Regions from separate parts of the Staphylococcus sp. M0911 genome, predicted to be linked through region 3. Evidence: riboswitches for the same ligand, from Rfam matches in the RefSeq annotation. Region 3 holds a riboswitch; each other region holds the start of a gene.
The links. Region 3 has a riboswitch for thiamine pyrophosphate ahead of ssp1_RS08385 (ECF transporter S component). Riboswitches for the same ligand answer to the same signal wherever they lie in the genome.
Positions count from the first base shown of each region.

Region 1: linked by a shared signal. The riboswitch ahead of ssp1_RS01985 (thiamine phosphate synthase) and the one ahead of ssp1_RS08385 (ECF transporter S component) in region 3 are both predicted to bind thiamine pyrophosphate.
Region 2: linked by a shared signal. The riboswitch ahead of tenA (thiaminase II) and the one ahead of ssp1_RS08385 (ECF transporter S component) in region 3 are both predicted to bind thiamine pyrophosphate.

Region 1 covers NZ_CP022881.1:432,476-443,051, forward strand. The annotation lists gene uptA (undecaprenyl phosphate transporter UptA) at 1-441, opposite strand, end outside; gene ssp1_RS01965 (HesA/MoeB/ThiF family protein) at 555-1,553, opposite strand; gene ssp1_RS01970 (thiazole synthase) at 1,553-2,320, opposite strand; gene thiS (sulfur carrier protein ThiS) at 2,322-2,522, opposite strand; gene thiO (glycine oxidase ThiO) at 2,506-3,621, opposite strand; gene ssp1_RS01985 (thiamine phosphate synthase) at 3,614-4,204, opposite strand; TPP riboswitch at 4,276-4,385, opposite strand; gene ssp1_RS01990 (pyruvate MFS transporter) at 4,785-6,059, shown strand; gene ssp1_RS01995 (putative quinol monooxygenase) at 6,186-6,473, shown strand; gene ssp1_RS02000 (FUSC family protein) at 6,679-8,601, shown strand; gene ssp1_RS02005 (DUF2188 domain-containing protein) at 8,723-9,136, shown strand; gene ssp1_RS02010 (GTP pyrophosphokinase) at 9,271-9,969, shown strand; gene ssp1_RS02015 (alpha/beta fold hydrolase) at 10,126-10,576, shown strand, end outside.
Region 2 covers NZ_CP022881.1:824,974-835,549, reverse strand. The annotation lists gene cls (cardiolipin synthase) at 1-662, shown strand, start outside; gene ssp1_RS04035 (HD domain-containing protein) at 790-1,434, shown strand; gene yidC (membrane protein insertase YidC) at 1,474-2,343, opposite strand; gene thiE (thiamine phosphate synthase) at 2,431-3,072, opposite strand; gene thiM (hydroxyethylthiazole kinase) at 3,073-3,864, opposite strand; gene thiD (bifunctional hydroxymethylpyrimidine kinase/phosphomethylpyrimidine kinase) at 3,857-4,678, opposite strand; partial or broken gene tenA (thiaminase II) at 4,671-5,360, opposite strand; TPP riboswitch at 5,437-5,538, opposite strand; gene ssp1_RS04005 (single-stranded DNA-binding protein) at 5,867-6,244, opposite strand; gene ssp1_RS04000 (YwpF-like family protein) at 6,432-6,872, shown strand; gene fabZ (3-hydroxyacyl-ACP dehydratase FabZ) at 6,919-7,359, opposite strand; gene murA (UDP-N-acetylglucosamine 1-carboxyvinyltransferase) at 7,403-8,668, opposite strand; gene ssp1_RS03985 (DUF1146 family protein) at 8,780-9,013, opposite strand; gene ssp1_RS03980 (F0F1 ATP synthase subunit epsilon) at 9,165-9,569, opposite strand; gene atpD (F0F1 ATP synthase subunit beta) at 9,589-10,576, opposite strand, start outside.
Region 3 covers NZ_CP022881.1:1,731,451-1,742,026, forward strand. The annotation lists gene ssp1_RS08345 (cytochrome ubiquinol oxidase subunit I) at 1-1,174, opposite strand, end outside; gene ssp1_RS08350 (glutaredoxin family protein) at 1,378-1,608, shown strand; gene ptsP (phosphoenolpyruvate--protein phosphotransferase) at 1,691-3,409, opposite strand; gene ssp1_RS08360 (phosphocarrier protein HPr) at 3,411-3,677, opposite strand; gene ssp1_RS08365 (DUF697 domain-containing protein) at 3,832-4,374, opposite strand; gene ssp1_RS08370 (class I SAM-dependent rRNA methyltransferase) at 4,434-5,606, opposite strand; gene auxA (lipoteichoic acid stability factor AuxA) at 5,861-7,162, opposite strand; gene graF (glycopeptide resistance-associated protein GraF) at 7,316-7,450, shown strand; TPP riboswitch at 7,710-7,811, shown strand; gene ssp1_RS08385 (ECF transporter S component) at 7,898-8,473, shown strand; gene ssp1_RS08390 (ABC transporter ATP-binding protein) at 8,486-9,889, shown strand; gene ssp1_RS08395 (energy-coupling factor transporter transmembrane component T family protein) at 9,882-10,576, shown strand, end outside.

The sequences.
Region 1 (10,576 bases), 1.1 Mb from region 3:
ACCAAGAAGTGAAAGTGATGTGAACTTCACAATATTCATACGGTTGATACCTGCAGGAATAGTAATTAATACACGTAATACTGGTATAAAGCGGCAAAGTAATACTGCCCAGGCACCGTATCGTTTAAACCAGTCATTCGCACGTTTTAAATCACTACTTTTTAATTTCATCCATTTACCATGACGATCGACAAAGCGATATAGCTTTTCTTCTGAAATAAGACGACAAATATAATATAGAATTAATAATCCGATAAATGACGCAATCGTCGCAATGATTAATAGCGTCCAAATGGATAGATGAGATTTAACTGATAGTAAACCAGCAAAGGTTAAAATAATTTCCGAAGGGACTACAGGTAATACATTCTCTAACAAGATGAGAATAAAGATAGCTGTGTATCCCCACTGACTAATAAAATTCGTTATAATTTGTTCCATTTATGTGAATAGACTCCTTTATGCATTGAAGCATATGACTTAAGTAATATAGTTTGGTAAAACCATTATAATAAAAATAATACGTAAATGCTTGTAAAAGGGGAGTCAATTTGTCATTTTATTGATTTTAAAAGTTGATGATAAAGTGCATGAACATCTGTCTCTTCTGTAATACCATGTACATTCATACGTCCATCTTTGAATAGTGTGAATGTTAATTCTCCGTGTTGAAATAATTTAGCAAATGGTGTGGATTTAATCATATGTCCTGGGAAATCTGAGGCATAATCGAAACTATGTTCAGGCAATCTAAATCTTACTGAATCGCCACACAACGGTTCGATAGTATGATTCTGTTTAGTATTTAATACCTCATATTGTTGGAAATGACATACAGGACATTGATCATCCTTTAATTGACTTATATTTAATGATTGATGTTGTATATTAAAAGCATCCAATGTAATTAATTGTTGGGAAAATCCGTATCCACTAATATAACGTATAGCTTCAGCTACTTCGTAACTCGCTACAATCGAAATGATAGGAGGCAAAACACCATTGATAGCACAACTTTCACCAGTTTGAGGTACTTGTTGTAATAAACATTTAAGGCAAGGACCAGTAAAATCAATGCCATAAATGGTGCCTTTGCTACCGACAGCTGCACCATAAATCCAAGGAATATTTAATTTATGGCACACTTCATTAATTAAATAACGTATTTTAAAATGATCCATACCGTCTAAAATAATGTCTGGTTGAAAGTCTTTAATGATATCTTCGATATTTGTAGATAACAATTCTTGATGATAAGCCTTTAAATGTACATGTTGATTAATGTTAAAGACTTTCTGTTTAAGTGCCTCAACTTTAGATGTCATATGTTGTGCATCTTGCTCATCATACAAAGTTTGGCGGTGTAAATTGGATAATTCCACAATATCCATATCAACGACTGCTAGTTGATGCGCGCCCATGCGTGCTAATTGGTCTATTATATGACTGCCTAATGCACCAGCACCAAGTACCATGATTTTGGTTTGTTCTAATTGAGCCTGTCCTGTTTCTCCAAAAGGTTGAAAGCGTGTTTGTCTTTCATAACGTGACATTATAAGAAGCCTAAGCCTTCTGTAGGACTTGATGCTTGTGCTGTATATTTTACGGGAATACGACCAGCTTCATATGACAATCTACCGGCTTGAATACCTAATTTCATAGCTTCGGCCATTTTGACAGGATCTTTAGCTGCAGAGATAGCAGTATTTAATAATATTGCATCAGCACCCAATTCCATTGCTTGACAGGCATCCTTAGGAGAACCAATACCGGCATCTACAATGACAGGGACGTCAGCATTTTGAATAATGTAACTTAAATTAAGTGGATTATTAATACCCCTACCTGTACCAATGGGTGATGCTAATGGCATCACCGCATGGACACCTAATGCTTCTAACTTTTTAGCTAATACAAGATCATTAGAGATATAAGGACAGACGATATACCCTTTTTCTAATAGCACTTTACAAGCTTCATACGTTTCAAACGGGTCAGGTAATAAGGTTTCATCATCACCAATGACTTCAACTTTAATCATGTCGCATACACCAGCGTGATTTGCAATTTCTGCGATACGGATGGCTTCATCAGCAGTTTTAGCACCTGCAGTGTTAGGAAATGTAATGAAATCTTTTAAGTTCACATTAGCTAGTGGGTTTGGAAGATTTTTATCATATAAATTCATACGTCTTACTGCAAATGTTAATACATTTGTTTCAGCTGCTTTAATTGCTTCGGATTGCGTTTGTTCATTCTCGAATTTACCAGTACCTAATAATAAACGAGATTTCAATTCTAATTGACCTATTTTTAACATTTTATCCGCCTCCTACAAATTCTAATAATTCTAAACGATCATCTTCTCTGACTATTTGATTGTCAAAATCGTCTTGCTTAATTAAAGATTGATTATGTTCAACTACTACACGCTGAGGGTCTAATTCTAAGGATTCTAATATGCGTGTAATCGAATCTTCATGTTCAAAAGTAAATAAATCTCCGTTAATGATACACTTCATTTTGCTCACTCCTTGATAAACTAAATGCTGAATAGCTTGTTGGTTTAATTCCTGATAATAACCAATTGGCAATATCTTGACCGATAATAGGGGATAACAGTATACCGTTTCGATAATGACCAGTGATGATAAATAAGCCGTCATCAATTTGATCCATGATAGGTAATTCATATTCTGTGTAAGGTCTTACGCCTGACCATTGTTTAAGAATATGACTATGCGATAGCTCAGGTATACATTGTTGAGCATGTTTGAGTAACCATGAAATACCTGCGTCACTATTACCAACACTATAATTATTGAATTCACTTGTCGCTCCAATTAAGTAGCGATGTTTTTCCTTTGGAACTATATAGCAGCCATTTGTCATGAACACAGTATGATTTAATTTAAGTGAAGGTTGTTCAACTAATAATACCTCACCTTTAACACCAATCACTTGTCTTGGTATAGCGTAATCTTTTAATAGCTGAGTAGACCAAGCACCACCTGCCACAATTACTTTTTTAGCGTGAATATCACCATTATTTGTTGTAACTGTGTAAAAACCATTATTGTGATGAATGTGTTTTACTTCTGTTTGATAATAACGATGAACATCGCGCTGAATTATTGATTGTAATAAAGCTTTAGTATAGTGATTGGCATTGATTTGACCATCCTTTGGAATATATATGGCTAAGTCAGTTGGTTCGACATGACCATTTGAAAGGTTAAATAGTTCATCATCTGAGAGTAACTCAACGCTTGGATCTTTTGATTTAAGAAAGGCATATTGTTGAGTTAACCACTTTACGTCTTTGGTTGATGATGCCATTTTAATTAATCCAGATTGTTGAAATTCAATATCAATACCAGTTTCATGATAGAGGGCATCACTTAATTCTGGGAATAATGACCTAGACGCTACTGCTAATTGAAATAATTCACTATCAGTTGTGAACTCATTTTGAGCGCCTAACATGCCACCGGCTTTATAAGAGGCATGCATACCTGGTATATCTCGGTCTACAATAGCAATATCTAAATGTGATTGACTAAGTTGTCGAGCTATCGACATACCTATAACACCGGAACCAATAATAAGAACATCATGCATGAGAATGCCACTTCCTTTTTAAAGAGTTAATGTCACTAACAGTAGAGGTCATAAAAAATGAAATTGCACATAGACCATCAAATCCTGTAGGTAATTGTGAAATGGTAGATGGGGAAATACCGCCTATAGCATAAATAGGCATATCAATCTTGAGTACGTCATGAATCTCTTGATTTGTTCGTGGTGGTTCACCTGGGTGCGACGACGTAGAGAATATATGACCGAAAAAGACATAATCTAATTGATATGCATGACATTGCTTAACCATTTCAATATTATGCGTTGACATACCGACGATTAACTCAGGATATTGTTGTTTTATTAAAAATGCGCGTTTGTCATTTTCTTTAAAATGAATACACTGCAAATTTAAAGCTTTGAGTAAGTTAAGATTACTGTGAATCATTATTTTATCTTTGGGAAATCCTACTGCAATGAGTCGTGTAATAAATCGTTGTAACGCCAAAGTAGACATAGGCGTTCTAAAGAGTAAGCCATCAATGGCCGGCTCTATAGTCATAAAATGCTTTAAATCCTGTAATGACAGTTCTTTATAATAAGTTATCGCAATAAATATATACATCACCTCAACAAAAAAAACGCTATTTCCACATAGTAGGGAAATAGCGTTAAATTGCTAATGAGTACTTTAAATTCATAGCTATGCCACTTCCCTACGCCAGTACAAACTGGATCAGGTTCTAGGAATTATAAAGTCACATCTTTACTCTCAGCCTTAAACAAAGGCACTTCCAGTGGGTTTATTATTAAATTGTATTGATGGAATAGCGCTTTCAATTTACATACAGTTTACTATTTTTTAGTGTCGGTATCAAACATGGCAACCATCTATAATTAGCTTTTAATGAAAAATAAGTACATGTAAATAATCAATTTAGATGAAGATGTAAATGAAATTGAATCGCTTATTTAAATAGTGAAAATTAAATGTAAGTATTGTTAATTTTTATTGAATAAATTGTGAATATTTTTTTAATTTTATATTGTAACCGTTTCCATTTCGTGCTATTATAATAAAAATTGTAGCGCTACAAGAATTTAATAGATGTGTGATTAGAAGTTAAACAGTCATCATTAGGAATTTCTGAAACTTAACGACAACACATAGAAACAACATATCATTATGGGAAGTAGGAAAAGAAATGAATAAAAAAAGAAGTAACGTTCGTTGGTTTTTTGCGATTGCATTCTTTCTCATTGGCGTTATAGCCTATATGGATAGATCTAATATCTCATATATTGCAGTACCAATGATGGAAGATTTACATTTAACAAAAACACAATTTGGTTTATTAGCGTCATTTTTCTCATTAGGTTATGCGTTAATGCAAGTACCTTCAGGGATGTTAGCAGAGAAATTTGGACCTCGTAAGATGATTACGATTGCTTTAGTATGGTGGAGTGCTTTCACAATTCTCACAGGTATGATTAAGCATCATGGTTTATTATATTTTGTTAGATTTTTATTTGGTGTGGGAGAAGCACCTATGTATCCGTCTAATGCAGTGTTCAATTCTTATTGGTTTGCTAAAAATGAAAAAGGAAGAGCATCAAGTGCGTTATTAGCAGGTTCATATTTTGGTCCTGTATTAGCACCGATTGTCACGATTGCAATTGTTAATGCATTTAATTGGCAAGCTGTCTTTTATATTTTTGGTGCAGTCGGCATTGTGATGGCAGTACTTTGGGCGATTATTGCTAAAGACTTACCTGAACAACACAAAATGGTCAATGAAGCCGAAAAACGATTTATTACTGAACATAGAGACATTGTAGATACTGATAAATCATTACCACCTTGGAAACGTTTCTTAACACACTTTAGTTTTTATGCCATTGCGATTCAGTACTTTGTAGTACAATTCGTTATTACATTATTCTTAATTTGGTTACCAACATATTTAACAGAACAATACCATGTTGATTTCAAAGATATGTCAATCAGCTCATTGCCATGGTTATTAATGTTCTTCTTAATTTTATCTGGTGGCGCGATTTCAGATAAGATTTTAAATACTGGTAAATCTCGTTTCGTCGCGCGTGGCGTAATTGCGATTCTTGGATTTGTAGTCTTTTCAATATCAATCTTTTTTGCAGTACATACTGAAAACTTATATGTTACTATATTCTGGTTATCTCTTGGTTTAGGTGGCGTCGGTATGTCTATGGGTATGAGTTGGGCAGCAGCGACAGACTTAGGTCGTAACTTCTCTGGTACAGTATCAGGTTGGATGAACTTATGGGGGAACATTGGTGCTTTAACAAGTCCATTTTTAGCAGGTGCATTTGTTGAACAACTTGGTTGGAGTATGACGTTCCAATTATTAATTATTCCAGCAATATTAGCGATTATCATGTGGTTCTTCGTTAAACCAGATCAACCATTAGTCATAGATGAACATCAATCAGTTAAATAGTTTGTTGGTTTTAAATCCAAGCAATAAATGAGTATAAATAAGGTTTCAATACCTTGTGTCAAACTCATTTATTGCTTTTTATATTTTAATAAGTGCATAATTATTGTATAGGAAGGTGTGATTCGAATGATGATAATTAATGCAAAAATAAAAATATCAGAAGAAAAACGTGATGAATATTTAAAACTTATGGAACATTTAGTTTCCGAATCAAGAAAAGAGGAAGGCGTATTATTCTATAGCCATTATGAAGATGTGCAAGATAGAAATACATTTATCGTAGTGGAGAACTATGTAGATGAAGCGGCTATTAAATCACATAATGAGTCTGAACATTTACAAATGTTCAAAAATGAAATTGGTAACTTTGTCGTAGAAGCACCAGTGATTGAAGTGGCTCAACAAGTCAAATAAATATTTATATCGGTATAAAGGGAATTAGTCATCAAACAAAAAGAAAAGTGTTATAATAGTTTTTGTGTTTTGATGAATTGCAAGCAATACATCCGATAAATTAACGCCATAGAGAGCGGAATAAAGCTGATTTCAAAATTGAAATGAGAACCTTTCCGTTCTCTTATTTATGTTCAAATAATAAAAATAGAAAGGAGAGCATGTTTTGAAGAGTTTCTTAAAGACAGTATTTTATTTTAATCGATCTAAGATTGATACGTTTAAAGGGATCAGACAAGGTTTACTAATGATTATACCTGCGTTATTAGGTTATTATTTTGGATTTTTCTCATTTGGTTTACTTATTGCTACTGGTACTTTAGCGCATATTTATGTTTTTAAAGGATCGCCACAATCTATGATTAGAACGGTGGTACTTTGTTCGTTAGCTTTCGCAGTTTGTATGATATTAGGGACATTGACAGCTGCCCAACCACTCATTTTTGGTATTTTACTACTAGTTGTAACGGTGGTGCCATTTTATATATTCACAGCATTAAAAATTGCTGGCCCATCATCAACATTCTTCATCGTGACATTTTGTTTACCAATGAACTTACCCATTGCACCTGATCAAGCATTAGTGAGAGGTCTTGGTATTCTTATTGGTGGTGCATTTGCAACATTAGTCGTAATCCTAACCGTATATATGAAAAAAGAAAGAACTGAAGACAGTGCCATTAATTCGGACTTTAAAGTAATTCAAGATTTAATGAAAAATTACAATGAGCCAGAAGAATTTAAGAAAGTGGCTACATCTGCAGTATCTGCCTTTAAAGCATCTGACAAATTACTCATCACATCATCTTCTAGTAATGGTAAGTTAAGTACAAGATTTCAAAAGTTACTATTACTACATACGTCAGCACAAGGTATTTACTCAGAATTACTCGAATTAAATGAAAAGGGCACACGCCCATTACCAAATGAACTGATTGAAATGTTAGATTTTATCATTGATAAGATACGTCATCCATCTAGTAACCATCAAACATGGAAAAAAGAAGTAGATGTAAGTCCAGAATTTGAAAACTTAATCAGTCATATATTAAAAATTGACGAAATTGCTCACGCAGATTCTGAACATTTAGAACATGAGGCAAACATCCGTAAACCTCTATATAGCAAGCGTATTATACAAAATTTAACGTTAGATTCACTCGTGTTTAGAAACACATTACGATATACAGTAATCATTGCAGTGGCTATCTTTGTAGCTTTATTCTTTGGATTTGATAAAGCATATTGGATTCCGCTTTCTGCACATACTTTATTATTAGGAACATCAACGATTCACACATTAGAACGAGGTATGGCCAGAAGTTTAGGTACGTTACTGGGTGTAGTAGTACTGTCAGGTATTTTAGCCTTCACGGTACCAGCACCATTAGCAGTGATATTAATGGGCTTCGGTGCGATGATGACAGAAGCATTTGTCGGTGTTAACTATACATTTGCAGTTATATTTATTACGATACAAGTTATCTTATTGAATGGTTTGGCATCACAAAACTTATCCATATCCATTGCCTTCCCGCGTATTGTTGACGTGGCTATGGGGGTTGCCATTGCATTACTTGGTTTATTTATACTAGGACAACGTACGGCATCCGCATTATTACCGAACACCATAGCAGATGTTGTGAGACAAGAAGCGAAATTTTTCCATTATTTATTCTCCAGCAATGAATATAAAAATGAGGAACAAGAAAAACATTTAAATCTAATCTTATCAGTAAGATTAAACAATATGACACAAATGTATAACGCAGCAAACGGTGAATTGTTTAGTAATAAATCAGTCATTCAATATTACTACCCAAGTATATTCGCCTTAGAAGAAATTAGTTTTATGTTAAGTAGAGCCTTAAATGATAAAAATCGAACAAGAATTGACGATCAACAAATGGGCGAATACTTAGCTATCTTTGAAAATATTGCTAAGCATTTTGAATTACACTCTCATTTAGAAGTGAAAGATTTAACCGATTTACCACAATATAATTATATTAAGTCAGGCTTAATGAAGATTCAAAATAATAGTCAAAAAGAACGTAAAGATGCAAGTGAAACACTAGCATTTGCTTAAGTTTGCGAATGATTAGTCAGTCTGAGGGTTGTCTAACGTCAGAGTCCGGTCATGGTGATTGAATAGTTGAAAAGAGTGGTAAAGATAACTATCACACGCATTAACTAGGAGATGAAATGCAATGCCTTGGACTATGGAAGATTATCCTCAAAGCCTAAAGAATTTAGACAAATTAGAACGAAAAAAAGCAATTGATATTGCTAATGCTATGCTAAAAGATGGCTATAAGGAGTCAGATGTGATTCCAATAGCTACGCAACAAGCTGAAAAATGGTATAAACAAGCATCTGAAGACGAACTAGAAGAACTTAAAAATAAACATATCACACAGCATCAACAAGACAAGTCAGCCCAACCGGAATTAAATGAAAAGCCAGTTCATGTATATTTCGAAGATGGTGAGTGGAAAGTAAAAACAGAAGATGCAAAACAAGCATCTGAAACATTTAAGTATAAAAAAGATGCAATAAAACGTGCGCAACACATTGCAGATAACAAAGATACTAAAGTAGTGGAACATCAAAAAGATGAATAAATGACTAATCAGGCTATCTCTATATCAGGGATAGCCTGATTTATTGTTTACGACTAAAGTAGGGAATGCAATTGTTTCTTATTCTCATTGAACTTCGATATAATGAAGGGGATAAAAGAGATGGAGGAAATCATATGTATGTAGAGAGAAAACCATCATTATACCTTGAAGACTTGAGATACGAATTTAAAAATAGTTTAAGTGCTATTCAAAATGGTGATGAGGCATTTGATATTTTAGTAGGATTTGTTGAACTCGATCACATTTATTCATCCGCACTTAAAGAAATAAGTACTAAGTTAAGCATTTTAGATGATAATTTCAATCATAGATATAAACATAATCCCATACACCATATGGAACGACGTGTTAAAGAGATGGGGAGTTTAGTTAAGAAACTTAAACGGAAAGGTTTAGACATTAGTGCACAAAGTGCTAGAGATCACATTATGGATATCGCTGGTATTAGAGTGATATGTAATTATATGGATGATATTTATGTTATTGAAGAGATGTTATTAAAACAGGAAGACGTCAAATTAATTAAGCGCAAAGATTATATTGAACATCCTAAAGAAAATGGTTATCGCAGCTTACATATTGTGGTATCGATTCCAGTATTCTTAGCAGATTCTGTAGAAATTATTCCAGTAGAAATTCAAATTAGAACCATTGGTATGGACATGTGGGCGAGTCTAGAACATAAAATACGTTATAAAAATAATGCCAATACTGAAAAATATAAAGGACTATTAGAACAATGTGCAACAGAGATTACCGATGTAGAAAGTAAGATGCAACAGATTCATACCGAAATATCTAAGGATGATTAACGTCACCCTTAAAGAAAGGTGAATAAAGTAGTAGGTCGCCAATTTACTAAAACATGACGACTTACTACTTATTTTTATGTAAAAAGGATTTTAATTAAAGTAATATGATAAAATATTTAATATATATAATATGATTTTTAGAATTAGAGGGTTAAGATGAATAAGCAAAATTTTAAAACACAACTATACCAATTAAATAATTATGAAAATGAGCAAAGTGAAGTGATATATGCAGGTAATCCTAATTCCAAAGAGGTTATTGTCTTTATTCATGGTGCATTACTTACATATAAAATTATGACTATGTTTGAACCATACATGAGAGAATACAAACTGATATTTATCAACTGCCCTAGTAGAGGTAAGAGTTCTGAAATTGAAAGAGATAACCACACATTAGATGATTATTCAGAGCGCGTTTATGATGTATTAAGTCAAATAGTGACGGAACAACATTTGTCAGAAATAAAAGTAGTTGGTTACTCTATGGGTGGTATGATTGCTACACGTTTATTGAAATTTAATACACTGCCCATTTCTCATTTGATTTACCTAAACAGTGCTGCAAAAATCACACCAGATGGTAGTATGTTAGCACGCTTATTTA
Region 2 (10,576 bases), 910 kb from region 3:
GAGATGCAGTTAACGCTCTTCAATTAAGATTCATCCTAGACTGGAACTCTCAATCTACACGTGACAATATTACTTACGAAGAACGCTATTTCCCAGATGTCAATTCAGGTGGTACTATTGGAATACAAATCGCTTCTAGTGGTCCAGATGAAGAATGGGAACAAATTAAATATGGATATTTAAAAATGATTTCTTCTGCTAAAAAATCAATTTATATCCAATCACCTTATTTCATTCCTGACCAAGCTTTTTTAGATTCAATTAAAATTGCTGCACTTGGGGGTGTAGAAGTCAATATTATGACTCCAAATATGCCTGATCACCCTTTTGTTTATTGGGCAACTCTAAAAAATGTAGCTTCCCTCTTAGAAGCTGGCGTCAACGTATATCAATATAATAATGGATTTTTACATTCCAAAACATTAATTATTGATGATGAAGTCGCAAGTGTTGGTACTGCCAATATGGACCATAGAAGTTTCACGCTAAATTTTGAGGTGAATGCCTTTATATATGACGAAGGTATTGCTCGTTCTTTAAAACAAGCCTTCATTGATGATATGAAAGTTTCCGATCAATTAACTAAAGAAAAATATGAATCGCGTAGCTTATGGATCAAATTTAAAGAAGGTATATCACAACTCTTATCTCCTATTTTATAATACTATGTATTCAACAAATAAGATTTAATCGATTGTAAAATAAAAATATATGTAATTAAAATAAAATCAAACCTGAGACCCATACCTATTGTTGTCTCAGGTTTTCGTTTTGAAGGGATGAATAGAAATGAAAAATGAAGAACGCATTCAAATGGCTTTCAGATATATGCAAGCATTTCATAAAAATGATTATAGTGGTCATGATGTTGAACATGTTAGTCGTGTACACGCATTAGCAAAGTATATTGCTAAGAAAGAAGGTTTTGAACATTCATTTATCATTGAACTCTCTAGTATACTACACGATACGATTGACCCTAAATTAGTAAATGAACAACAGGCTAAAGCTAAATTAATAGAGTTTTTAAGAGAAATTGAATTATCTGAAGATGATCAAACTCATGTTATACATATTATTGAGAATATGAGTTATAAGAATGGTTCAAACAACTATATTGAATTATCAACTGAAGGTCAAATTGTCAGAGATGCCGACCGTCTAGATGCCATTGGTGCTATTGGTATTGCTAGAACATTTCAATTTGCAGGTTATTTCAATGAACCAATGTGGACGGAAACAATAATGCCTAATGATTTTAGTGAATCAACTCTAACACAATTACCACCTTCTGCTATAAAACACTTTTATGAAAAATTATTTAAACTTAAAGATTTAATGCATACTCAAACTGCTAAGCATATTGCAGCACAACGTCATGAATTTATGAAGTCATTCGTTTCCCAGTTTTTTGACGAATGGCACTATATATAAGAAAAACCAGCAAATCAATGATTTGCTGGTTTAATTAAATTATTTTTTATTTTTCTTAGATACGACTTGAGTATTTTTACCTTTTTTATTTGATGACTTACCGTCTTGATCAAATTTTTCAAGTAATGGTTCAACTTCTTTTTTAGCAAGTTTAGAATAGTACATATTAGCAAAATGTGTTTGTACAACTAAGAATGCTGCACTGACTGACCAATATAAACCTAATGCTGATGCTGAACTTAACGCAATCCAAATAATCATAATAGGTGATACAATCATCATCATATAACCCATTTGACGTTGTTCTTGAGGCATCGTTTTACTTGAAACATATGCTTGTATAAAGTAAAGCACACCTGCAATAATTGTAATCCAAATATCTGGTTTAGTTAAATTAAACCATAAAAAATGAGGGTGTACAGATAAGCCATTAACTAACTTGTCCTTAAGTACAAAGTATAACCCCATGATAATAGGCATTTGAATTAGCATCGGTAAACAACCCAACATGCTCTTCATTGGATTCATATCATATTTTTTATAAACTTCCATTAATTCTTGGTTAGCAGCCATTTTCTCTTCTTGAGTACGTGCACGTTTAACCTTTTCCTGAATACCATCTACTTCAGGTTTAGCAACTTTCATTTTTTCACGCATCATATGACTATTTTTGTAGTTTGATAACATGAATGGAAGTAACACAAGACGAATAACAAATACTAAAATGATAATAGCTAAACCATAATCATTGTGTAAAACATCGTTACCCAACCACTGTAATAAGTGTTTCATTGGATCAACGAACGTATTATAGAAAAATCCACTACGAGCTCCAGGTTTTGAATAATCACAGCCTGCTAAAAAGACCATTAAACCTAAAAACAAAGGTAGCAACGCTTTTTTCTTCATTTTTCCACCTCTATTGTAATATTCACATAGGATTTATTCTATCATACTCATACTCTAGGATAAAACAAAAAGTGGAAAAATTAAAGATTAATTGAAATATTTCTTGAATTCATTAACAGTGTTGTCAATATTATTACTTTTGCTAATTGCTGAAATCACTGAAATGCCATCAACACCTGCATTTGCAATGAGGGGCACATTCTCCTCATTAATACCTCCAATAGCAACCATAGGAAAATCACCCATTTTTTGTCTTAACTGTGTAATCATATCTGGACCTACTGGAGCACTAGCATCACTTTTAGATGGTGTTTCAAACATTGGTCCAACTCCGATGTAATCAACATTAGTGAGATCTGATTTTTCATACTCATTTAAATTTCCAACACTTAGACCGATAATCTTTTCTTGAAAATCATTTGCAAAAGCTCGAACATCTTCATCATCTTGACCAACATGTATACCATCAGCATTAATGCTCTTGGCTAATGAGACATCATCGTTAACAATAAATGGTACATCATATGATTGACATAGAGCTTGTAATTCTTTAGCTAATTTTTCTTTCTTCGAGCCAGTTAAAGCTTTATCACCTTTTTCTCTAAATTGAAACATCGTAATGCCAGCTTCTAAAGCTTGTGTTAGGATACCTTGAATAGTTTGGTGTTCAGGTATATCTTGGGTGCCACATATAAAATATATTTTTAAATCTGTTGCTTTAAATGACATTTATTCAACCTCTTCTTTTCTAACATATTTTTCAAAGGTTTGATAATCCAATAAATACATTTGATCTAGTAATTCTGGTAAAAATGAGCCAGGACCTTTGACATGATCTGCGTTTTCAGCAATTTCACCAGCTATATTATAAAAACTAACCGCTTCTACAAGTGTTTCTTGTTGAGGTTGATTATTTCTAAATAAGAAACTAGTAATAATTCCACCTAATAGGCAACCAGCACCTGTAATTTTAGCAGACATAGGAGAACCATTTGAAAGTTGAGTCACTTTGCCATCTTGAACTACGATATCTTCTTTACCTGTGACTACAATTGCAGTGTGATATTTTTGATGAGCTTTCTTGGCAATTTCTATTGCATTTAGTGAACTATCTCCATCAGTCCCCTTCATTGTTGTATTGGTATCAATGAGTGTCAATATTTCTGAAGCGTTCCCTTTAATCACTGCAACTTTTACTTCACTTAAAAAGTTTTTACAAAAATCTTTTCTATATTGTGACGCTCCTACTGCGACAGGATCAAAAACAATTGGTGTACCAAGTTGATTTGCAATTTTACCTATCTTAATTAAATCTGCTTCATTATTATGCGTAAGCGTACCAATATTAATTAGTAATCCACTTGCAACTTGATAAAAATCTTCAGCCTCTTCTGGTGCCTCGCTCATTGCCGGACTTGCACCAATACTTAATAGACCATTTGCAGTAAAATTCTTAACTACATCGTTCGTATAACAAACAATTAAAGGATTCTCATTTCTAAGCTTTTCTAAATTATTCATCATCTAAACCTACTTTCTTTAGATACGCAAAATGATTGACTGGGCCACGACCTTTACCAATCTCAGGGGTATATTTGATACTCAAAGAAATAAATGTTTTAGCTTTTTCAACTGCTTCATAAATACTACGACCTTTAGCTAATTCAGCAGCAATGACAGCTGAAAATGTACAACCTGTTCCATGAGTATGTTTAGTATCAAATCGTTCATCTTCAAATGTGTATACGCCATCTTTTGTAAATAAAAAATCTTTAGCATTATTTAAGTCGGCAGAATGTCCACCTTTAATGACTACACCTTTGCTGCCAATGTCATTGATAAATATATCTCCTGCTTTTCGAATGTTTTCTTCAGTATCAATCTTTATACCAGTGATTTCTTCCACTTCTGGAATATTAGGTGTAACAACATCAGCTAAAGGTAATAATGTACTTTGCAACTTTTGTTTGGTTTGATCATCCATCAACGAATCCCCACTTTTGGCTAGCATAACAGGATCAATCACGTATGGAATTGTAGGATAATCTTCTAAATAACTTTTGATTAATTGCATCGTCTCTTCTGTAGCAATCATCCCTGTCTTAATTGCATGAGGAAGTTCATCATTAAATACACTATCCAATTGTTCTTTAACCCATGATGTCTCTAGATTATGAATATGTTCTACGCCCATCGTATTTTGAGCGACAATACTCGTTATTGCTGCCATTCCATAAACGCCGCAAGAATGAAATGACTTCAAATCAGCCATTACTCCAGCACCGCCAGTTGGATCAGTACCTGCAATAGTTAAAGCAATTTTAGGTTTATTCATATTTGTCACCTCTAAAATTCCATTTTTCATCTACGTAGGCCATATTGAAAAAGTTTCTTTCATGAATAGTACTTTGTAAGAAATTCTCCTTAATCTCTTCTTTTTCTTCTTAAGTACAATTCTCTGTTAAACGATCCATTAATTCATCAAATAAATTTACTAGTGCATCCATTTCTGTACTATAAAATTCAAACCAATTAGACGTAATTGAATCTTTATTAAGTTGATTGTCTTTTATCGCTCTTTTACCAATTACCGCATATACATATGGACATGGTGCCATTGCTGCAATCGTATATGCTGCATTTTCATGTGCATAGGCATTATAGTACATATGCTTAATATAATGATCACCACTTGGTGGCCATACTTTTTCTTTAACAATCTCATGATATGGTTCATTTATGAATGAAGCTAAAATTTCATGTGCTTCTACTTCTCCTTCTAATAAAAATTCAATCTGTTCCACTAAAAATTTAACGTCATCCATATTATGCACTTTAGGAATTAATAGTGCATATAGATTAGCAAACTCTTTTAAGTAAGATGCATCTGCACGTAGATATTGTCTTACCGCTTGTTTAGATAATTCACCATGTAATAAATCTTGTATGAAACCATCATTATAAATATCCTCAATAATAGGTTCTGCTGCCACTCTTAAATCTTTAGAAAAACTCATAAAATTTCCTCCTTGAAATAAAAAAACTACTTTCCAAACTGGAAAGTAGCAAAATTAAGGCACGACCTAATACCGTTAATATGTTACACTACTTTCCTCCGTTGGTACTAACCAAATCAGGTTTTAAGGGTCTGAATTAAATTCATCTCAGCCTTTATAGGCGCCCCTAGTAGTTCTATTTTTAATCATTTTCAATTATTACAATAGCAAATGTAACACATAAATTCAATTATTAAAAAATGTATAACAATATACCTTTTAATAAACATATAACTAAGTCAAACTATTTACCAACTAAAAAAACACCCTATCTAATGAAATCTATCAGATAATTCTGACGCAAATATGTCATTTTTAAAGTAAAATATGGATACAAAAACGACCTTTTTCTATTTAAAAAAATTAAAAAAGGTCGCTTGAGTATAATTGAAAGATGATAATTTATATTAAGATAGGATAAAAGTATAAATAATTGGGAGTTATTGAATAATTAATGGCTGTCTAACCTATATGAAGCATTCATTTTGTGCTTCATTATATTCATTAGAGAGGATATTGGATTCTTTTGTCTTAGAGGACATAAATTTAATTGTTTCTACATAAACTTCAGTTACAAAATGTGTCTGATTATCTTTTTCATACTTACGTGATCGCATTTGGCCAGTAATACCTACTAAAGATCCTTGAGATGTAAACTTTTCAATATTCGTAGCTGTTTTCCCAAAGGCTTTGCAATATAGATAATCGCATGCGATATCATTATTCTGATCTTTATAATTTCTTTCCGTAGCAACGCAAAATGTTGCTACTTTACTACCTTCCTCCTTTTCATAAATTTGGGCATCCTTTGTAAGTCTACCAACTAAAACTATTTTATTTAACATGTGTCACCTCCTCTTAAGTTATATAATAATCACATCTCTTTATACTGTCAAAAAGCTATTTTATCGAAATATATAGCTATTCACCCTTCATATTTGATATATTTAAAGAAAATAATCAATATTTAAATCAGTTGATTAATAATAAATCACTTTTTGTAAATATATAAATAAATGGGATGTGGACTTAATGAAGACATTTAAAGCTGTACGTTTTCAAATTGTAAGTGAAAATGGCGGTGTAACCGAATATGAATTAGAAGATGGCGTGATTATAAATAAGGAAGGTAGTGGAACAGGATGGCTTTTAGAAATTGTCATTTCTAATGAACACTATCATACATTTAAAGATTATATGGATAGTGATCAATTGTTAGATATACGTGTAGTCATAACAAGACCTGCCAATGATCCAGCATTATTTGATGCTACTGTAAAAAGTGTAACTCAGTTTGAAAAGACTATGTCAATAGTATTCGAATGTCATATTTATACCCTTAGACAAGTCTACGCAGAAAGCTTACTAGAAGAATTAGTAGATGATGGGCTAACTGGTGAAGAACTAAAGAAAACATTTAACCGTATGATGCAATCTAAGCCTAAACTTAAAGATGAAAAATTCGAGAGGTAAATTCAAAAACCTACACTCATGTTTGAACATGAGTGTAGGTTTTGTTTTACTTAGCATCTTGAATTGCAAAAGTTAATTCACAACTACATGCTAATTGACCATCTACTGTTGCTTTAGCAGTACCTTTACCAATTGGTCCTTTAATTTTTGTTATTTCTACTTCTAACATAAGTGTATCACCAGGAGTTACTTGTCTTTTAAAACGACATTTATCTATACCTGCAAAAAGCGCAATCTTACCTTTATTTTCTTCACTATTTAACATAGCCACTGCACCAGTTTGGGCCAATGCTTCTGTAATTAATACACCAGGCATTACAGCATAATCTGGAAAATGCCCTTGGAAGAATGGTTCATTACCTGAAACTTGTTTTAATCCCACACAACGTTTACCTTCTTCGTATTCTACAACTCTATCTATCAGTAAAAATGGTTGTCTATGTGGTATGATTTGTTTGATTTGATTATAATCGAAAATTGTTTCCATGATGTTTAACCCTCCAAGTTTGAACAAAAGTTAATACTTTAAATTAATCATTAATACGTTCGATATTAGCACCTAATGATTTTAATTTACCATGCAAATCTACATAACCTCTATCTAAATGTTTTAATTCAGTAACTTGAGTTGTACCTTCAGCTACTAAACCAGCTAATATTAGTGCCGCTGCCGCTCTTAAATCAGTTGCTTTGACTTGTGCACCTTGTAAATCACTCTTACCTTCGATTTTAGCACTTCTACCTTCAACGTCGATATTAGCGTTCATTCTACGGAACTCTGCAACATGCATAAATCTGTTTTCAAAAACTGTTTCTGTAATTACTTTATGGCCATTGGCAGTTAATAATAATGCCATCATTTGAGATTGCATATCTGTAGGGAAACCAGGGTGCGGTAATGTTTTTACGTCTACAGGTTTTAAATCTCCTTCAGCAGATACACGAATACCATCTTCTTGATAATCTAATTTGACGCCCATTTCTTCTAACTTATAAACTAAGCTAGACATATGTTCTTTAATAGCACCACGAACAAAAATATCTCCTCGTGTAATTGCACCAGCGATAAGTAAAGTACCCGCTTCAATTCTATCTGGAATAATAGAATGCTCTACACCTGTTAAATATTCAACACCGTGGATTGTAATAGTGTCGGTTCCAGCACCCGTAATTTTTCCGCCCATTTCATTTATATAATTAGCTAAATCAACAATTTCAGGTTCTTTAGCAGCATTTTCTAATACTGTTTTACCGGATGCTAATGACGCTGCCATAATTAAGTTTTGAGTTCCACCTACACTTGGGAAGTCCAAATGAATTGAAGCACCTTTTAAACCATCTTTTGCATTTGCATAAATGTTTCCATTTTCTAAATGTATTTCAGCTCCTAGTGCCTCAAAACCTTTGATATGTTGCTCAATTGGACGACTTCCAATCGCACAACCACCTGGTAATGCTACTATTGCATGTCCTAAACGTGCCAATAAAGGACCCATAACTAAAATACTTGCACGCATCTTACTTACATATTCATACGGTGCCTCTTCATTTAAAGTTTTTGTAGCATCTACTACAACTGCATTTTCATCTTTTTTATATGTAACATCTGCATTTAATGTTGATAATACATTATTAATTGTTTCTACGTCACTTAATGCAGGTACATTAACTAATTTACTTGTACCTTTAGAAGCTAATAGTGAAGCTGTTAATACAGGTAAAACTGCATTTTTAGCACCTTCTACTTTAACTTCGCCTTTTAATTGGTTACCACCATTAATTACTATTTTATCCATCTTAAATCCTCCACTTAAATCTCCTAGTTATTTACATTTCCCTACTATATAAAATCTATTATTCATTAATATATTATATCCGTTTTTCAATATGAAAAAACCAAAAACGCACTATTTCATTATATATTTTAATTGAGTGGAAAACTGTAATAAATCAATTATGAAATTACTCACACTCGTTCCCAACATGATAGCTATAAATATCATACAAATTTGAACTTGTGTAGCATAACCTTTTTTAAAAAATTGGTCTAGACGAATTGCATTTAATGCCCAATATGCAATACATATACATATCACATGTAATACCAAATGTATGATTGCAAACTGTCCAAGATAATCCATAGTTAACTCCTTAGAATTGATTACTGTATAACATTGTACATGAAAAAAGTTAATAATGATACTACAATTAACTGCAAATAATGGAAGATTTATATGTATAGTAAAAGGCTTGGAAACACCACATCTGGTCAATTTCCAAGCCTTTTATCATTTATTTAAGTTCAGCCACACGTAAACGGTTATTTGCTCGTTCTAACGCTCTTTTGGCTCTATTAATGTCACTATTATCATCATCATTATCTAAATGCGATTCTGCTCTTGATTTAGCTAATTTAGCTCTTTCAACATCAATTTCAGTAGCAGTTTCAGCTGTTTGGACAATAATTGATAGTTGATGTTGTCTAACTTCTACAAACCCATCACTAACTGCTATATATTCATTTCCATTATGAAAATTTACTTTGACATAGCCAGTCTTTAATGCAGAAACGGTTGGAATGTGTCCATTCATCACACCCATTTCGCCAGCTGTAGTTTGTAAAACAGCTAGTTCTACATCATCTCGTTCATAGACAGAACCATTAGGAGTGACAATATTTAGGCTTAATGTATTCATTATCCATACCTCCTAATTATTAGACTTCAACACCCATGTCTTTAGCTTTCGCAATAACGTCTTGCATGCTACCTACTAAGCGGAATGCATCTTCCGGAATATGATCATATTTACCTTCTAAGATATCTTTAAAGTCCGCTACAGTTGTTTTAACAGGAACGTAAGATCCTTTTTGTCCAGTGAACTGTTCTGCCACGTGGAAGTTTTGTGATAAGAAGAATTGAATTCTACGTGCACGTTCTACAGTTTGTCTATCTTCTTCAGATAATTCATCCATACCAAGAATTGCAATGATATCTTGTAATTCTCTATATTTTTGTAATGTAGATTGAACGCCACGAGCAACTTCATAATGCTCTTGACCAACAATAGATGGTTCTAATGCTCTAGAAGTTGATGCTAATGGGTCTACTGCCGGATAAATACCCATTTCAGTTAACTTACGCTCTAAGTTTGTAGTTGAGTCTAAGTGTGCAAAGGCAGTTGCTGGAGCTGGGTCAGTATAGTCATCGGCAGGTACGAATACTGCTTGGATAGATGTTACAGAACCTTTATTTGTAGATGTAATACGTTCTTGTAATTGACCCATTTCAGTTGCTAATGTTGGTTGATAACCAACCGCTGAAGGCATACGACCAAGTAATGCAGATACCTCAGAACCAGCTTGTGTAAATCTGAAAATATTATCGATGAATAAAAGTACGTCTTGCCCTTGTTCATCACGGAAGTATTCAGCCATAGTTAAACCAGATAAAGCTACACGCATACGTGCACCAGGTGGTTCATTCATTTGTCCGAATACCATCGCTGTTTTCTTAATTACACCACTATCACTCATTTCATAGTATAAATCATTACCTTCACGAGTACGTTCACCTACACCCGCGAATACTGAAATACCACCATGTTCTTGTGCAATATTGTTAATTAATTCTTGAATTAAAACGGTTTTACCTACACCGGCACCACCAAATAGTCCAACTTTACCACCTTTAACGTATGGTGCT
Region 3 (10,576 bases):
ATCCTCTTACAATCCATGGTTGGCGTCCCATTTCCGTTAAGAACCAACCAAATTCAATTGCTAACATAGACGCTGGACCAGTAAGTAATATGCTATATAAAACTACCTTATGTGTAGTTAAGTGTCGTAACTTCTTAATTAATAAAATCAACATAAAAATTCCTGAAATCACAAAACAGAATACGCCCATTGAAACCATTAAGTCAAAGAAATAATGAACAATTAATGGTGGCAATTCATTTTTAGGAAAATCGTTAAGTCCTTTTACTGTCGTCTTCAAACTATTATCAGCTAAGAAACTTAACATTCCTGGGATTTCTATTGCGCCTGATACTTCATTCGTCTTTTCGTTTAAAACACCAAAAAATACTAAATTAGCTTGAGATTGTGTGTCAAAATGCCATTCATATGCAGCCAATTTTTCTGGTTGTACTTTATGTAAAAACTTAGCTGACATATCTCCCGCTAACATCGATAACAATGTTGAAATAAACCCAACAATCATCGTCATTTTTAATGCTTTTAAATGATATCTTTTATCTTCTGGATGCGTCTGTTTTAGCAATTTAAATGCAGCAATTGCCGCAAGAATAAACGCCATTGTCATGCCAGCTGTTGCAACAACATGGAAGGACCTTACGATAAATGATGAGTTAAACATTGCTTCTAATGGTTGAACATTAACCATACGTCCGTTTTTCATTTCAAAACCAGCTGGTGTATTCATAAACGAGTTAACTGACGTTATGAAAAATGCTGAGAATGATCCACCTATAATTACAGGTAAGCCTATAACAAAATGAATCCATTTATTTTTAAATCTTTCCCAAGTATAAAGATAAATACTAAGAAAAATAGCTTCAAAAAAGAATGCGAATGTTTCCATAAATAGAGGTAATGCAATTACATGACCGCCCATTTTCATAAATGTTGGCCAAACAAGCGATAATTGCAAACCAATAATTGTTCCCGTCACTACACCGACAGCAACTGTAATGGTATATCCTTTCGACCATCGTTTCGCTAATGCAATATAATGTGCATCGTTGTTTCGTATACCAAGAAATTCAGCGATAACAAACATTAATGGCATACCTACACCAATCGTTGCAAATATGATATGAACGGCTAAGGTCATACCTGTAAGTAATCGACTCATTTCAACTGAATCCATATATAATCACCTTATATTTATATTTTTTAGTAATTTCACAATGCTTAAAATTATAAATCCTTATCATGATGAACTAAATGTTTTTGCTTGAATTTTTGACATAAATTTTTTATAGAGACACATAATGTTCACACCATTGATATTTTATAAAATTAAATATAAGATAGAATAATATAAATTAATATATAGAAAGGAAGACCAAAGTGTCACATATTACGATATATACACAAGATGATTGTCCACCTTGTACGTTTGTAAAAAATCATCTTCAAGCAAATCATGTAGATTATACAGAAAAAAATATAAAGAATAATCAATATCGAGTAGAAATGATGGATTATGATGCATTTGCGACGCCATTTATCTTATTGAACGATGAACCTATGTATCAAGTTGATATGGATAAAATTAATCAAGCTTTTGACATTCAATAAGTACTTAGCAATTAAAAGATACTAATGATATAAAAGAACCAACTAAAGCAATTTAAATTGCTCAAGTTGGTTCTTTTAATTATTATTTTGAAATGTTATTAACTAATTCCATAACTTCCTCTTGTGTTGCACAATGAATAGCACGGTTCGCTAATTCTGACATTTCATTTTTACTTAAACCATTAATTTGTCTTCTAGCTTTAAGAATAGATGTTGGACTCATTGAGAATTCATCTAGACCTAAACCTAATAATAATGGTACTGCAGTAGCATCTCCTGCCATTTCACCACACATACCAGTCCATTTACCTTCTTTGTGAGAAGCTTCAATGACTTGTTTTACTAAGCGTAAAATTGAAGGATTGTATGGTTGATATAGATAAGATACGCGTTCTGACATACGGTCAGCTGCTAATGTATATTGGATTAAGTCATTTGTACCAATACTAAAGAAATCTACTTCTTTAGCAAAGACATCAGCTAATGCTGCAGTAGCTGGAATTTCAACCATGATACCTAACTCAATATCTTCCGAAACGTCATAACCTTCGTTTTGAAGATTCTCTTTTTCTTCTAATAACATTGCTTTAGCATCACGGAATTCCTTGATAGTAGCTACCATTGGGAACATGATATTTAATTTACCGTAAACAGAAGCACGTAATAACGCACGTAATTGTGGTCTGAAAATATCAGGTTGCGCTAAGCAAAGGCGAATCGCTCTATAACCTAAGAATGGATTCATTTCTTCTGGTAAATCTAAGTATGGTAATTCTTTGTCGCCACCGATATCCAATGTACGAACAACAACACGTTTACCATCCATAGTCTCTAATACTTTTTTGTATGCTTCGAATTGTTCTTCTTCAGTAGGCAATTGATCTCTACCCATGTATAAGAACTCAGTACGATATAAGCCAATACCTTGCGCACCATTTTCAATTACACCAGGTAAATCATTTGGTGTACCAATATTAGCTGCTAACTCTGCGTGAACACCATCAACAGTTACTGTATCAGCATCACGTAATTTTTGTAATTCTTGTTTATCTTCAAAGAAACGTTCACGTTTATTTTGATAAGCGATAACTTCATCTTCTGTAGGATCGATAATAACATCACCAGTTAAACCATCAACGATAATCATATCGCCTTGTTTAACTTCTTTAGTGATTGATTTAGTACCAACTACAGCTGCGATTTCTAATGAACGACTCATAATCGCAGAGTGACTTGTTCTACCACCAATATTCGTTACAAACCCTTGAACGAATTCTTTATTTAACTGTGCAGTATCAGAAGGTGTTAAGTCATTACCAATAATAACAACACTTTCATCAATCATACTTGGGTTTGGTAATTCAACACCAAGAATATGTGCTAACACACGTTTAGATACATCTCTAATGTCTGCTGCACGTTCTTTCATGTATTCATTATCCATTGATTCAAATATAGTAATGAATTGAGTTGTAACCTCATTTAATGCTGTAGCAGCATTAACATGGTCGTTTTTAATTTTATCTTGAATTGGTTGAATTAATTCTGGATCATCTAAAACAAGTAAATGCGCATCAAAAATGGCAGCTTTATCAGCGCCTAATTGAACTTCTGCATTATTTCTTATTTTAGTTAATTCAATTTTAGATGCTTCGATAGCGTTATTGAATTTGCTAGTTTCACCTTCAACATCAGTGATTGTCTCACTGCTGTCGAAAGATAAATCTGGCTCAACTATTAAGTAAGCTTTAGCGATTGCTACACCATCAGATGCAGCAATACCATTAATTAATTTAGACATATTACTTAGTTAAACCTTCTTTTGATAAGACATCACTGATAGATTCGATTGCATCTGCCTCATCGCTACCGTCAGCATAAATTGTAATTTCAGCATCTTTACCTACACCTAAACTCATAACACCCATGATTGATTTTAAGTTTACTTTTTTACCGTTATATTCTAATTGAATATCTGAATCAAATTTTGAAGCTGTTTGTACCAACATTGTAGCTGGGCGAGCGTGGATTCCTGTTTCGTCGATAATTACATATGATTTTTGTTCCATAATTTATTTCTCCTTCTATAAGTTAGAATCTTCAATATACTTACAATCTAACATAAATTTTTATACCTTAACTTTACCAAAACCAATAGTTAAATTCAATTTGTTTAAAACCGGTTTCAGTATATTTCTACAATTTTTTAACAAATTATATCCCTTAAAGTAACTCTTTGATGACTTTTTCACATTTTTCAATATGATCTTGACCTAATTTTTTCATAAAGTAATAACTAATTGATGCTGAAACTGCTTGTCCTACAAATGGGAACCATTTAGTTTGTTTAGCTGCAGTTCGTTTCGCTACATCTTTAATCACTACTTTCATAAGTGCATTGGTTAATTTTTTACCAATAAATTGACTACCTTGAATGGCTGCTGCAGACATGATTCGTTCTCTAACATCATCACTCAATGAATTGACTTGTTTATGATCTAGTCCATAAATTTTATTGACATCACTAATGATATCTCTCATTAATTTTATATCGACACCAAAGTCCAATCCAGGAATTGGTACTACACTCATTCCTGATGATAATAAAGATTTCTTTTTAACGAGATTTTCTGCTTGTGCACGTCTTTGTTGTAACTCATTTTGAGTCACAGGTAAATTACTTTTTTCTTTGATTTCTTCAATATTTAATACTTTATTACCAACTGTATTTGTAACTCTATTCGTCATTTTATTTCTAATGCTCATCTAATTCACACTCCCATGAATCTTATTTCAATAAGACTCTATACCCAGAATACAACTATTTAATGCTCAATATTAACAAAAATTACTTTCAAATATTTTGAAGGTTTGTAATGTGGATGTGTTTTAAAATCTTTAGGTAATCCCATCACTTCTTTGATTTCATAATCAACTTCAGCTTCTTCTAGTGTTGTTTTAATAACATTTTTAAACGCTTTTAAAGAAAAGACACTCGAATTGGTACATAATAATAATGTCCCTTTTGGCGCTAATACTTCTAAGGCGCCATTAATTAATTTGTCGTAATCTTTTTGCACTGAAATTGTTTTCTTTTTATTTCGTGCAAAGCTTGGTGGATCAATGACAATTGTGTCATATTGATGCCCGTGTCGATTTGCATAATTATAAAAATCAAATGTATCCATGACATAAATATATTGTGATTTAGGATCAATGGCATTAAGCCCAAAATTCTCTTCGGTTAGTCCTCTTGAACGATTAGCTAAATCTACACTTGTCGTTGTTTTAGCCTTAGTTGCTGATACGACAGAAAAAGCGCCTGTATAGCTGAACACATTTAAAAGATGACGCCCCTCTGAAAATTGATCACGTAATTTCTTTCTTACTTCTTTTTGGTCTAAGAAGATACCTGTCATTAAGCCGTCATCTAAATCCACATTATAAAACGTAAAGTTCTCTTCAATTACAATTGGAAATGTTTGTTGTTCTCCCTCAACAAACCCACCTGTGTATTCAGTATCTTTAAAACGCATTTTTTCGTATATAGACTGATATTCAAAAACAATTTTGATAGCTTCTAAAATATGATACCTAAATTTATAAATACCTTTCGAATACCATTGAATTAATAAATGGCCATCATAGTTGTCGATAGTTAATCCGCCAACACCATCACCTTCAGCATTGAACAATCTAAAAGCATTCGTACCATCTATGTGATAGTAATATTCTCGTTCTGCTAAAGCTTTTTCAAATAATCGTTTAAAAAACGATGTGTTAATATCTTCGGATGGATCATAACTTAACACCCAACCTAAACCTTTATGCTGTCTACCTACATAAGCCGTTGCTATATATTGTTCTTTTCCATCGACTAATTTGAATAAATCACCTTCTTTTAGATGATCTTGGGCATAAATATCTTCTTCATCAATTAATGGATATTGATTTTGATATTTTGATTCTTTACCTCTATTTAAAGTTGCAATCTTCATTTATTACACTAACCTCTCTTTTATACATTTAATTTCTTCAACCGTCATATTGCTATGCTGATTCGTAAATGCATTTTACATTATATATAATTACTAATTGAATGATTCATTTATTATTTTAACAAAGAATGCTAGGATGTCCTATTTTCTAACAAAAAAGAGTGGTCTTACAATTCGATCGATTAAAGAAGGAATTGTAACCCACCCCATAACACGTGTGATTTGTTTAAATTAATTTGTTAAATGTTTTTTAATTACTCTTTTGGTTTATCTCTTAACTGTAATGAATAAGCAACAATCATTGCTAGTAACATAAGCAATAAAGTTGGCGTAATAAATACAGATAATAATAATCCGTGAACCATAATATTAATGAATTCAGTTAATAATTTAAAGAATAAGATACTTCCCATAAATAATTGTAAGAAGTAAAATTTACCTCTTAAGAAATAAGTAAGTGTTGTAGCAATATAAACTATGATAATAAATAAAAGTAACAATAATGTTACCCATTCTATCACATATTGCGTTTGTGATAATTCCCATTCTCCAGATAAGAACAATGCGTTTCTGTTGTTAAATTCTAAAAATGTAAAGAAGAAAATAACTACACCACAGAAAATTTCAACATACATTGGTTTTATCCATTTTGGCTTTCTCATCCAATGTGGAATATCATCTTCTTGGATATCAACAATATTTTTTACTTTTTCTTTAAATTTATCCCTTTTAACTCTAATTTTTTCTAAATCAACACTTCTTCTTGTTTTACGTGCATATTCTGTTGTCTTATCTTGTAGTTGTTTTAAGTGAACTTTAGTTTGATTCGAGACATTACCTTTACTTGTTCTTGATAATTCAGGTTCTTCTTCACCTAATTCTTGTTTCGTAAGCGGTAGCGCACGTCTTAAGAACAAGAAGTTCCAAATTGACATTTGTCCTAATAACCACATAATAATAAAGAATGTATTAACACTTAAGATGTCAATAGATTCAATTTCATTAGCATCTATACGACCATGTAATGCAATTTGCGTAATAAGGTAACTGATACCATATGATACGATAATCCACATATAATGACTCTTTCGATTATCACTATTCAATTCATCTTTATATACAATATAACCGATATGTATGATGAACGGAATAATAAATACGATACCAAAGAACCCATATACTTGCATCATAAGAACTAGAGTAATTAAGAAATACATTATCCCTATGACTAAGAAGAAAATTGAAATATCATAATCATACTTAATTGTTCTAAATAACGTATGACCTAGTAACATTACAAAGATACCAAATAATATAATAATTATGGCACTTACAATTGGGAAACCCCCGATAAATCTACTCATCACTTTAATTATTTCAGCGAAAAATGCGTTCAGGAATTCCCATATATTATACACATGTGTATTTACCTTCTTATCTCCATTTAATTGTTTAATAAGCGGTAAGTTAATTAATATAATGAGTCCTGTGAAAAGTGAAACGATACCGATGATATAACTAAATATAATCTCGGTGTGTTTCTTAAGAAAAGACATACTATTCACCTCAAAAGTTATTATATATGAAGAACTTATTCTTGTCTTTAATAAATCATTAAATACGTCTATAGACCTAGAAAAGTTTATTATTAGCATAACTGGGTAAAAGGTGTATGTAAACAATAAAACACAATTAGGGGTGGATTTATTATGAGTAACGAAGAATTTGCAAAAAAATCAGCTGAAAAAGCCAAAGAAGCAGAAGAGAAATTAAAAGAACAAAAAGAAGAAAAAACAAATGATACAGAACAAACTAAAAAAGATATTGATGACGCATTAAATTAATTACTAATTGACTATTTAACGATTAGATCATCCAATATTCTATAATAACGATGAATTTGGGACATAAATACAAAAAATAATAGCACAAAGATGATTTGAAATTTTAAATTATCTTTGTGCTATTTTATATTTAATACTACGTATTGACTGACTTAGAGCTTTCATAAGCACACATCATATAAAAATATTAATTTATTATATATTTTATTAACTTGACAATCCACATGAAAAATCATACATTAAAGACAAATTAAAATAATAAACGCACTAGGGGTGTTTTGAACTGAGATGAGGTTAACCCTCAAACCCTTTGAACCTGATCTAGCTAGATACTAGCGTAGGAAAGTGTAATTAACAAAGATGATAATCGTATGTTGAATCATATTCTTATGTTTTACGCACAACTTTCCTAGAGATGGTTGTGCGTTTTTTTAGGAGGATGTTTTTATGTCAAAAGGTTTAAAGCTTTCTGAGATATTAGTAACAGTACTTATCTCTGTCATTTTTGCCATTATTTATAACTTATGGTGGCTATTTTATAATGTTGCACAAGTCGCTGGTTTACACCTTGAACAATTAACATATGGTGTATGGTTTATGGCTGCGATTGTTTGTTATTTAATTATTCCTAAGCCAGGTATCGCCTTACTTGCTGAGTTTGCTGCAGGTGCCGGTGAAACAATTGTGATGGGTAAATTTGATATACCTACAATCATCTATGCCCTACTACAAGGTTTAGCTTGTGAGATTGTCTTTGCTATATTCAAATACCAGTCTCGTTCAGTCATGGTAGCTATGCTTGCGGGATTAGTGACTGCACTTATTTCATTCCCAGTCGACTATTTTTATGGTTATTTAAATGAAGTTGCTGGATGGAACTTAATTTTATTCATTGTTTTCCGTGCGATTAGTGGCATTATCATTGCTGGTTTATTATCTTATTTATTGGTTAAAGCATTGGATCAAACTGGTGTAACTAAAGTATTCAGACCCGCTTCTAAAGATGATTACGATACATTATAAGGGGACTTAAAAGTGTTGAAAGTTACAAATTTACGTTTGAAATATCCTAATGGATATCGAAAAATTTTTGATAATCTAAATATAGAAATTAAAGATAAAGAAAAAGTACTTTTACTAGGACCGTCCGGTTCTGGTAAAAGTACACTTTTAAATGTATTAAGTGGTATTGTACCCAATTTAATAGAATTACCTATGAAATATGACGAATTGCAAATCAATCAGCATAATGGAGTTATCTTCCAAGATCCGGATTCACAATTTTGTATGCCTAAAGTTTATGAAGAACTTGCCTTTGTTTTAGAGAACAGACAAGTGCCAAGACAAGATATGGATGAAGCCATCAGCCAAGCATTAGCATCAGTAAATTTAAATGTAAACGAAAATACACAAATCAATCAATTAAGTGGCGGTATGAAGCAAAAATTAGCTATAGTTGAAACCATATTACAACAAGCAGATACGCTATTTTTAGATGAACCCACTGCAATGTTAGATGTTAATGCGACATCAGATTTATGGCAACGTTTAATCAAGCTCTGGAAAGACCAAACAGTACTTATAGTCGAACATAAGGTCGAACATATTTGGCAACATGTGGATAGAGTTTTATTAATGAACTATGAAGGACAAATTATTGCTGATGATACGCCAAATCATATTTTAAAGCATTATGAACATTTACTTAGTGAATACGGCGTGTGGCATCCAAATGCATGGCATTACGCTCCTAAGCCAAAATATATGGCTCCCTCATCTGAAGCGCCATTATTTAAATTTGAAAATGGTGCTGTTATTCGTAATAAGAAAGATTTATTCAAAGTGGATCAATTAGCTATTCATTCAGGTGAGTGGATCACGATAACTGGTCAAAATGGTACTGGTAAAACCTCATTATTAGAATCCATATTACAATTAATCAAATATAAAGGCGTAATGACATTTCAAGGTCAGGAATTGCGTAAAATTAAAGATGCTGCAAAGCACATGTATCTTGTGTATCAGAATCCAGAACTTCAATTTATCACTAACTCTGTCTATGATGAAATATTGATTCATTTTAACCATTTAGATTCATCTATTGCAGAATCTAAAACCCTCGACTTATTAGATTTACTAGACTTAACCAATGTTAAAAATCAACATCCTTACGAATTATCAATGGGTCAAAAACGTAGGTTAAGTGTAGCAACGGCATTAAATTCAAATGCAGATATCATCCTTTTAGATGAACCAACATTTGGTTTGGATAGCCACAATACATTTCAATTAATAAAACTATTTCAAGAGAGAGTATCTAAGGGGCAAAGTATCATTATGGTTACACATGATCCAGAGATTATTAAACGCTATCCAACACGTCAATGGATAATTGAAAACCAATATTTAACAGAAATCAAAGGTGATCAACATGTTTGAACATTGGAAAATTAGACCCACCTTTATGGATGACGTCAATATTATCACTAAACTCGTTTTAGGCGTTTTACTATTTTTCTTTATTATTTTTATTCATAATTTTGACTTTATGATTTACATCGTTTGTCTCATGTTTATCTTTTTACTTATGTTTAACGGAACGCAATTTAAAATTACTGGTGCTTTTATACTAGCAACCACGTTCTTTGCTCTATTGTCATCACTATTCATGATTTTATACGGTGATGGTGACCACATTTTATTTAAATTTGTCATCATTCAAATTAGTACGGAAAGTATCGTCAGAGGTATTCACCTTTCTCTTCGTACAATTACAGTGTCGATGTTTGGTATTCTTATAGCATTAACGTCACAAGTAGTCATGATTTTTTATAGTCTAATGCAACATTTAAAAGTAAAGCCTAAAGTTGCCTATGCCTTTATGGCCGCAATTAGAATGATACCGTTAATCATCAGTTCTTTAATTCAATTACGTCGTTCTTTAAAAATGAGATATCAAATGATAAACAAATCTAATTATAGAGGGTTCAAAAGACTTAAACATTTAATTATTCCGTTATTAAGTCAAAACATACGACGTGCACATCAACTATCTGTTGCAATGGAGTCTAAAGGTTTTAAAGATGGCCCTAGAACGTATTATTATCATGCACCTTTCTCATACAA